DNA from 2 places in the Streptomyces sp. NPDC056224 genome. Region 1 is predicted to be linked to the other one. Evidence: riboswitches for the same ligand, from Rfam matches in the RefSeq annotation. Region 1 holds a riboswitch; the other holds the start of a gene.

Region 1 (3,835 bases):
GCCTGGCGCCGGCAGGACGAGCTGCTCCCGCCGGGCCCGCTGCACTTCGCGCACTCCGAGACCGACGAGCTCGGCGAGGACCTGATGACGGTCGCCTACCTCCGGGAGACCGCGGAGCAGGCCGGCCTGGACACCCAGGCCCTGTCCGTGGAGCGGATCGGCTGGGACAGCCTGTCCGGCCGGTTCGTGGACGAGAAGCTGCGCTTCATCCGCTCCTGCTTCAAGCTCTACCCGTGGGAGTGGCTGGCCACCGACGAGTTCGGCCCCCAGGTCCTCGGCACGTACGACCACGGCGGCGGCTCCGGCACCACCTGCTGGATAGAACCGCTGTGGAAGATGCTGCTGTCCAACAAGGCCCTGCTGGCGATCCTGTGGGAGCTCTTCCCGGAGCACCCGAACCTGCTGCCCGCCTACCTCGACGGCCCGCGCGAGCTGGCGGAGCCCGGTGCCGAGGGCTACGTGGCCAAGCCGCTGCTGGGCCGCGAGGGCGCCGGAGTCACCCTCCACCCGGCGGACGGCACCGGCGAGCCGTTCGCACCGGCGGAGGGGGAGCGGTACTGCTTCCAGGCCCTGGCCCCGCTGCCCGACTTCGACGGCAACCGCGTGGTGCTCGGCGCGTGGGTCGTCGAGGACGAGGCGGCGGGGCTCGGCATCCGCGAATCGGCGGGGCCGGTCACGGACGAGTACGCCCGCTTCCTGCCCCACGTGATCCTTTAGCGGACGACAGGGACTGGGCGCGGGCTAGGCGAGGAGGGACCTGAGCTGGTCCAGGCCCCAGTCCAGGTCCTCCTTGCTGATCACCAGCGGCGGGGCGATGCGGATCGTGGACCCGTGGGTGTCCTTCACCAGGACGCCCAGCTCCATCAGCTTCTCGGAGATCTCCCGTCCGGTCCCGCGCGACGGCTCGATGTCCACGCCCGCCCACAGCCCGCGCCCGCGCACGGCGGTCACCGCGCCCCCGCCGACCAGCAGGTTCAGCTCCCGGTGCAGGTGGTCGCCGAGCTCGGTGGCGCGCTGCTGGTACTCGCCCGTCCTGAGCATCGCCACGACCTCCAGGCCGACGGCGCACGCGAGCGGGTTCCCGCCGAAGGTGGACCCGTGCTCGCCGGGCCGGAACACCCCGAGGACGTCCCGGTCGGCGACGACGGCCGAGACCGGCACCACCCCGCCGCCCAGCGCCTTGCCGAGGACGTACACGTCGGGGACCACGCCCTCGTGGTCGCACGCGAAGGTCCTGCCGGTCCGGCCCAGCCCCGACTGGATCTCGTCCGCCATGAAGAGGACGTTCCGCTCGCGCGTCAGCTCCCGTACGCCCTTCAGGTATCCGGCCGGCGGCACCAGCACCCCCGCCTCGCCCTGGATCGGCTCCAGCAGGACGGCCACGGTGTGCGCGGTAACCGCCGACTCCAGCGCGGTCAGGTCGCCGTACGGGACGATCTCGAAGCCCGGGGTGTACGGGCCGTAGTGGTCGCGCGCCTCGTGGTCCGTGGAGAAGGAGACGATCGTCGTCGTGCGGCCGTGGAAGTTGTTCGCCGCGACCACGATCTTCGCGTGGCCGTCCGGTACGCCCTTGACCTCGTAGCCCCACTTGCGGGCGGTCTTCACGGCCGTCTCCACGGCCTCCGCGCCCGTGTTCATGGGCAGCACCATCTCCTTGCCGCACAGCGCGGCGAGCTCGGTGCAGAAGTCGGCGAACCGGTCGTGGTAGAAGGCGCGCGAGGTCAGCGTGACCCGGTCCAGCTGCGCGCGGGCGGCGTCGAGCAGACGGCGGTTGCCGTGCCCGAAGTTGAGCGCCGAGTAGCCGGCGAGCATGTCCAGGTACCGGCGGCCCTCCACGTCGGTCATCCAGGCGCCTTCCGCGGTGGCGACGACCACGGGCAGCGGATGGTAGTTGTGCGCACTGTGCGCTTCGGCGGAGCGGATGGCATCAGCAGTTGTCGACACGGGGTCTCCGATCGTCCGTCAGGCCTGTGACGAGGGTGGCGTCACTGTCCATCCTCGCTCGCAGAGCGGACGGAGAAACCTTATCCGTGGCGCGCCCGCTAAGGTGTGCCCTACGCACGGCGACTGGCGTACGGAGAACCAACTCCGGGGGAGTCGTGCGCGCTGGACCGCACACAGGGCCGCTCGCCTGGGCCTCGCGGGGTACCGATCACATCGACCCCGGAGGAGCCCGCCGTGTCCGCGAGCCGCCATCCCGCCCTTTCCGCGACCGACCCCGAACTGGCGTCCTTCGTCGCGGCGGAGGAAACACTGCAGGCCCAGACCCTGCGCCTGATCCCCAGTGAGAACTACGTGTCCGCCGCCGTGCTCGAAGCCTCCGGCACGGTGCTGCAGAACAAGTACAGCGAGGGCTACCCCGGCCGCCGCTACTACGAGGGCCAGCAGAACATCGACCGCGTCGAGGCCCTCGCCGTCGAGCGGGCCAAGGGCCTGTTCGGCGTGGACCACGCCAACGTCCAGCCGTACTCCGGCTCCCCGGCGAACCTGGCCGTCTACCTGGCCTTCGCGAAGCCGGGCGACACGGTGATGGGCATGGCCCTGCCGATGGGCGGGCACCTGACCCACGGCTGGGGCGTCTCGGCGACGGGGTCGTGGTTCCGGGGCGTGCAGTACGGCGTCCGCGCGGACACCGGCCTCATCGACTACGACGCGGTGCGCGACCTGGCCCTGGCGGAACGGCCCAAGCTGATCTTCTGCGGCGGCACCGCGCTGCCGCGCACGATCGACTTCGCGGCGTTCGCGTCGATCGCCCAGGAGGCGGGCTCGGTCCTCGTCGCGGACGTGGCGCACATCGCGGGCCTGATCGCCGGTGGGGCGCACCCGTCCCCGGCGGGGCACGTGGACGTGATCTCCACGACCACGCACAAGACGCTGCGCGGTCCGCGCGGCGCGATGCTGATGTGCCGCGAGGAGCACGCGAAGGCCATCGACAAGGCCGTCTTCCCCGGCCTCCAGGGCGGGCCGCACAACCAGACGACGGCCGGTATCGCGGTGGCGCTGCACGAGGCGGCGCAGCCGTCGTTCGTCTCGTACGCCCACGCGGTCGTCGCCAACGCGAAGGCGCTGGCCGCGGCGCTGCTGGAGCGGGGCTTCGACCTGGTCTCGGGCGGTACGGACAACCACCTGATCCTGATCGACCTGACGGGCAAGGACGTGCCGGGCAAGGTCGCGGCGAAGGCCCTGGACCGGGCGGGGATCGTGGTGAACTACAACACGGTGCCGTTCGACCCGCGCAAGCCGTTCGACCCGTCGGGGATCCGGATCGGCACGCCGTCCCTGACGTCACGGGGGCTGGGGGCCGAGCACATGCCGCTGGTGGCGGAGTGGATCTCGCGGGCGGTCGACGCCGCCGCCAAGTCCGACGAGGCGGCGCTGGCCGCCGTCCGCGCGGAGGTCACTGCCCTGATGTCGGCCTTCCCTGCTCCGGGCCTCCCGCTGTAGCGCGGCCCGCGCCGGCACCCGGGGCGGCGCGCCGCCGCCCCGGGCTCCAGCCCCGGCCCCCGCGCCTCAAGCGCCGGCGGGGCTGGTGGACCCGGGGCTCCACCCCCAGAACCGCCCCGAGCCTGGTCTGGGGGCTCGGAGGTTCGATCGCCGGCGGGGCTGGAGGAGCCGGGGTCTTCGCCCCGGAGCTGCTCCCAGCCTGCGTCCGGGGGACTCCGAGGCTCGACCGCCGACAGTGCGGTGGACCCGGGACTTCGTCCCGGAACTGCCCCGAGCTGTGTCCGGGGGCCCGGAGCTTCGACCGGCTACGGGGCTGGACGACCTGGGGCTCCGCTCCGGAACTGCCCCGAGCCCGCGTCCGGGGGCCCCGAGGGCCCAGAACCGCCCCCAG
Region 2 (3,835 bases), on a different contig from region 1:
GAGCGGATATCGCCGCGGCGGTGGCCGTGGCCGCGCTGGCGGCCGTGCCGGCGGCGGTGGTCTTCCGCGCGCCGATGGGGCGCGGCGGCGTGGCCGCCTTCTTGGCCACGGTGCGGGCCGGGGCGGCGGCTGCCTTGCGGGGCTTCTTGGCGGCAGCCTTCGTGGCGGGGGCCGCGCTGACGTGGAGGGCGACACCCTCCTCGTCCAGGACCTGGTTCAGGCTGCGCAGGACCCGCTTCCACTGGTCCACCGGGATGCGGCCGGCCTCGAAGGCCTGGCGCACGTCGTCACCGTTGATGTGACCCTGCTCGCGGCCGCGCTCGACGAGCGCGACGAGGGCCTCCGATTCGGCGATCTCCGGAGGGAACGTACGGGACGGGCTGAGCGACACAAGGAGCCTCTCGTTGCGAACAGATAAGGGGTGGGCGGGACATCATCGCGCGAACTCGGGAAACAGACCGAAGGGGGTCTGTATTCCGGGGCCGCGCGAGGACACCTGTCGGTTCATCGCACGCCCGAGTCGATTCGTTACGCGCTGAATTGAGTGACCTGCGCCACGCTGTGGCCGCGCAACCGATCCGGCGTGGATCCGTCCGCCCTCTCCGTCACCCCGTTTTGCGGGCTTCGATGAGGAAGCGGGCGGTGTGCGCGACGAACGGGCCCTCGCGCTGGATCTGTTCGTGCAGCTCCCGCAACCGGTCCCGGTACTGCCCGACCGTGAAGCCGGGCACCATCCAGATCACCTTCCGGAGAAAGTAGATCACGGCTCCGATGTCGTGGAATTCCGTGCGCAGCCGCTCGGACCGCAGATCGACGACTTCGAGGCCGGCCCGGGTGGCGTTTGTCACGGCGTCGTCGGGATGCCGGCCGCGCCGGACCTCCTCCGGCTGGGGCCCGAGGAAGTACTCGACCAGCTCGAAGACGCTCGCCGGACCGACCTGCTGGGACAGGTACGTGCCCCCCGGCCGCAGGACCCGTGTGATCTCGTCCCACCAGATCGTCACCGGGTGCCGGCTGGTGACCAGCTCGAAGGCCTCGTCGCCGAAGGGAAGGGGCGGCTCGTCGGCGTCGGCGACCACCACCGCGCCGAGCGGGTGCAGCAGCCGGGTCGCCTTCGCGATGTTGGGCGGCCAGGACTCGGTGGCCACCGTCAGCGGGGGCAGGGGGCCGGATCCGGCGAGGACCTCTCCGCCGCCGGTCTGGACGTCGAGGGCGGACCGGACGCGGGCCAGGCGCCCTCTCAGCAGCCGCTGGTAGCCCCAGGAGGGGCGCTGCTCGGTGGCACGGCCGTCGAGCCAGGAGAAGTCCCAGCCGTCCACGGAGACGGATTCGGCTTCGGCGACGAGATCGTCGAAAGTACGCGTCATGTCTGGATCGTCCCAGGTCGGGCCCCGGCTAACCACCGGATATGTCGACTACAGTGGACGGCGGGCCGTGACTGGCGTTCGGGTGGATCACCACCGGGGAGCGGCCCGGCGTACGTCCGTACGCCGACTGCCGCGCGCCTGGGCGAACCGCGATCCGCAGCGACGTTCAGGAGACCCCGTGACGACCGCCCAGACTGCCACTGCCACTGCCCAGCTGATGAACGGCACGGCCCTCGCCCGCCGCATCTCGGAGCAGACCGCCGCCTACGCGGCGAAGATCACCGAGCGCACCGGTACCGCGCCCTGTCTCGCGACCGTGCTGGTCGGTGAGGACCCCGCCTCCGTCACCTACGTACGCATGAAGCAGAACCGCTGCGCCAAGGCCGGCATCACCTCCCGCCACGTGGAGCTGCCGGCGCAGACCACCACCGAGGAGCTGGTGGCCACCCTCACCGCGCTCTCCGAGGACCCCGCGATCAGCGGCATCCTGCTCCAGCACCCCGTCCCGCACCACATCGACGAGCGCGCCGCCTTCGAGGCCATCGCGCCCGGCAAGGACGTCGACGGCGTCACCATGCACTCCTTCGCCGCCATGGGCTTCGGGCTGCCGGGCTTCGTCTCCTGCACCCCCGGCGGCATCATGCGTCTCCTCGCCGCCTACGACGTGGACCTCACCGGGAAGCACGCCGTGGTCGTCGGCCGCAGCGCGATCCTGGGCAAGCCGGCCGGGATGCTGCTGCTGGAGCAGAACGCCACCGTCACCTACTGCCACTCCCGCACCCAGGACCTTCCCTCGATCGTGCGCCAGGCGGACGTGCTGGTCGCCGCCGTCGGCAAGGCCGAATTCATCCGGGGCGAGGACATCAAGCCGGGCGCCGTGGTCCTGGACGCCGGGTACAACGAGGGCAACGTCGGCGACGTCCACTTCGAGTCGGCCGCCGCCCGCGCCTCCCTGATCACCCCGGTACCGGGCGGGGTCGGCCCGATGACCATCGCCGTCCTGCTGGAGCAGACCGTCCAGGCCGCCGCCGCGCAGGCCGGGCTGGACCTCGCGGAACTCTGAGCCGCGGCCTAAGCCGGGGAGCGGGTCCCGTCCGCGGCGGCCCCGCGGGCCGCGGCGACGATGGGGGAGGTGCGGAACTCCCGGGCCAGTGCGCCCAGCGGGCTGCCGCCCAGCCGGTACGGGGACGGGTGTCCGCCCGCCGTACCGGCGGACCCGGGCCGGCAGGCGGCGGCGATCACGGCCGCGTCCGCCACCACGGCGGCCCGGGTCTCGGTCATGCCCTGCCCGCGCGCCGCCTCGTACGCCCTGCCGCGCACGGCGGGGTCGAACCGGGAGGCGAGCGCCAGGATGCCGTCGTCGATGACGGACTCGCGGTGGATGAGGCGGATCCCGACCGGCGACCACCAGGCCAGCGGCACGGGCCGTACCCGGGCGGCCGCGGCCGGGCGCAGTGCCTTCCACAGGGGGTACAGCCGCAGGTACTGGCTGACGTCCCGCCAGGCTGCCGACCCGCCGACCAGCGGGACGAGGAACCCCGCACCGATCATCAGGGCCGCCCCGGAGGCCAGCGACAGCGCCACGTCCGCCGGGACCACCCAGTCCCGGCCGGCCCAGCGGGCCGCCACCGAGGCCCACTTCGCCCCGAGGTAGGCGAGGTCCAGCAGCCCGCCGGACACGATCAGCGCCAGCCCGGTGCGCAGCGGACGTAGCGAACGGTCCGCGCGCCACAGCCACTTCCCGCACAATGCGGTCAGCGCCGAGGTCCCGACGGTGTGGGCCAGCAGGAAGCAGACGATCATCTCGCGGATCCACGGCGTCGTGGCGTAGTACGTGTCCAGGTCCCGGACCCGTTCCACCGGCGCGTCGCCGATCACGAACAGCACGACGATCGCCACGGTCAACGCGCCGTACACGGCCACGGTCAGCCGGGTGGCCCGCCGCACGGCCGCGGGCGGGCCGCCGCCCCACTGCAGGACCAGCACCACGCACGTCCCCGAGAAGACGGTGATCAGACCGAACACGAGCGGTGCGGAGAAGTTGACCACGCCGGTGAGCCGGTTGACCGCGCTGACCGTCGGCGGCGACGCCAGGAACGTGAGGGGACAGCCCACGACGAGCAGCGCGCACGCCGCCCGGTCCAGGGGCCGGCCCCGGTCCCGGCGCAGCGTCGGAACCTTGATCAGCAGCGCCAGGAACATCACGGATCCCGGCAGGTAGAGCAGGGGTCCGCCGCTCACCGGGCCTGTCCGACGGGGTCGGCCGGCCCGACCGGGTCCGTGCCGACCGGGTCCGTGCCGACCGGGGCCGCCGGGTCCGTACGGGCCGCCGGGGCCGGGTCGGCCGGACGCACCGGGCCGGCCGGGCCAAGCCCGGCGACGGCCCGCTCGGCGTCGGTGAGCGGCGGTGCCGTCAGGGCGCCCCGGCCCGAGGCGCGCAGCACGTGCCAGATCACCGACGGGCGGAG

The links. A riboswitch is a leader RNA that binds a small molecule or an ion and turns the genes downstream of it on or off. The one in region 1 is predicted to bind ZMP and ZTP.
Region 2: linked by a shared signal. The riboswitch ahead of ACFCZ1_RS21330 (bifunctional 5,10-methylenetetrahydrofolate dehydrogenase/5,10-methenyltetrahydrofolate cyclohydrolase) and the one ahead of glyA (serine hydroxymethyltransferase) in region 1 are both predicted to bind ZMP and ZTP.

The regions. Positions count from the first base shown of each region.
Region 1 is NZ_JBHJTK010000021.1:10,532-14,366, forward strand. Features, by position in the region: gene ACFCZ1_RS23055 (glutathionylspermidine synthase family protein) at 1-717, shown strand, start outside; gene rocD (ornithine--oxo-acid transaminase) at 742-1,944, opposite strand; ZMP/ZTP riboswitch at 2,054-2,144, shown strand; gene glyA (serine hydroxymethyltransferase) at 2,179-3,444, shown strand.
Region 2 is NZ_JBHJTK010000018.1:24,560-28,394, reverse strand. Features, by position in the region: gene ACFCZ1_RS21340 (RNA polymerase sigma factor) at 1-391, opposite strand, end outside; gene ACFCZ1_RS21335 (class I SAM-dependent methyltransferase) at 606-1,367, opposite strand; ZMP/ZTP riboswitch at 1,425-1,518, shown strand; gene ACFCZ1_RS21330 (bifunctional 5,10-methylenetetrahydrofolate dehydrogenase/5,10-methenyltetrahydrofolate cyclohydrolase) at 1,585-2,430, shown strand; gene ACFCZ1_RS21325 (DUF6545 domain-containing protein) at 2,439-3,608, opposite strand; gene ACFCZ1_RS21320 (NAD(P)/FAD-dependent oxidoreductase) at 3,605-3,835, opposite strand, start outside.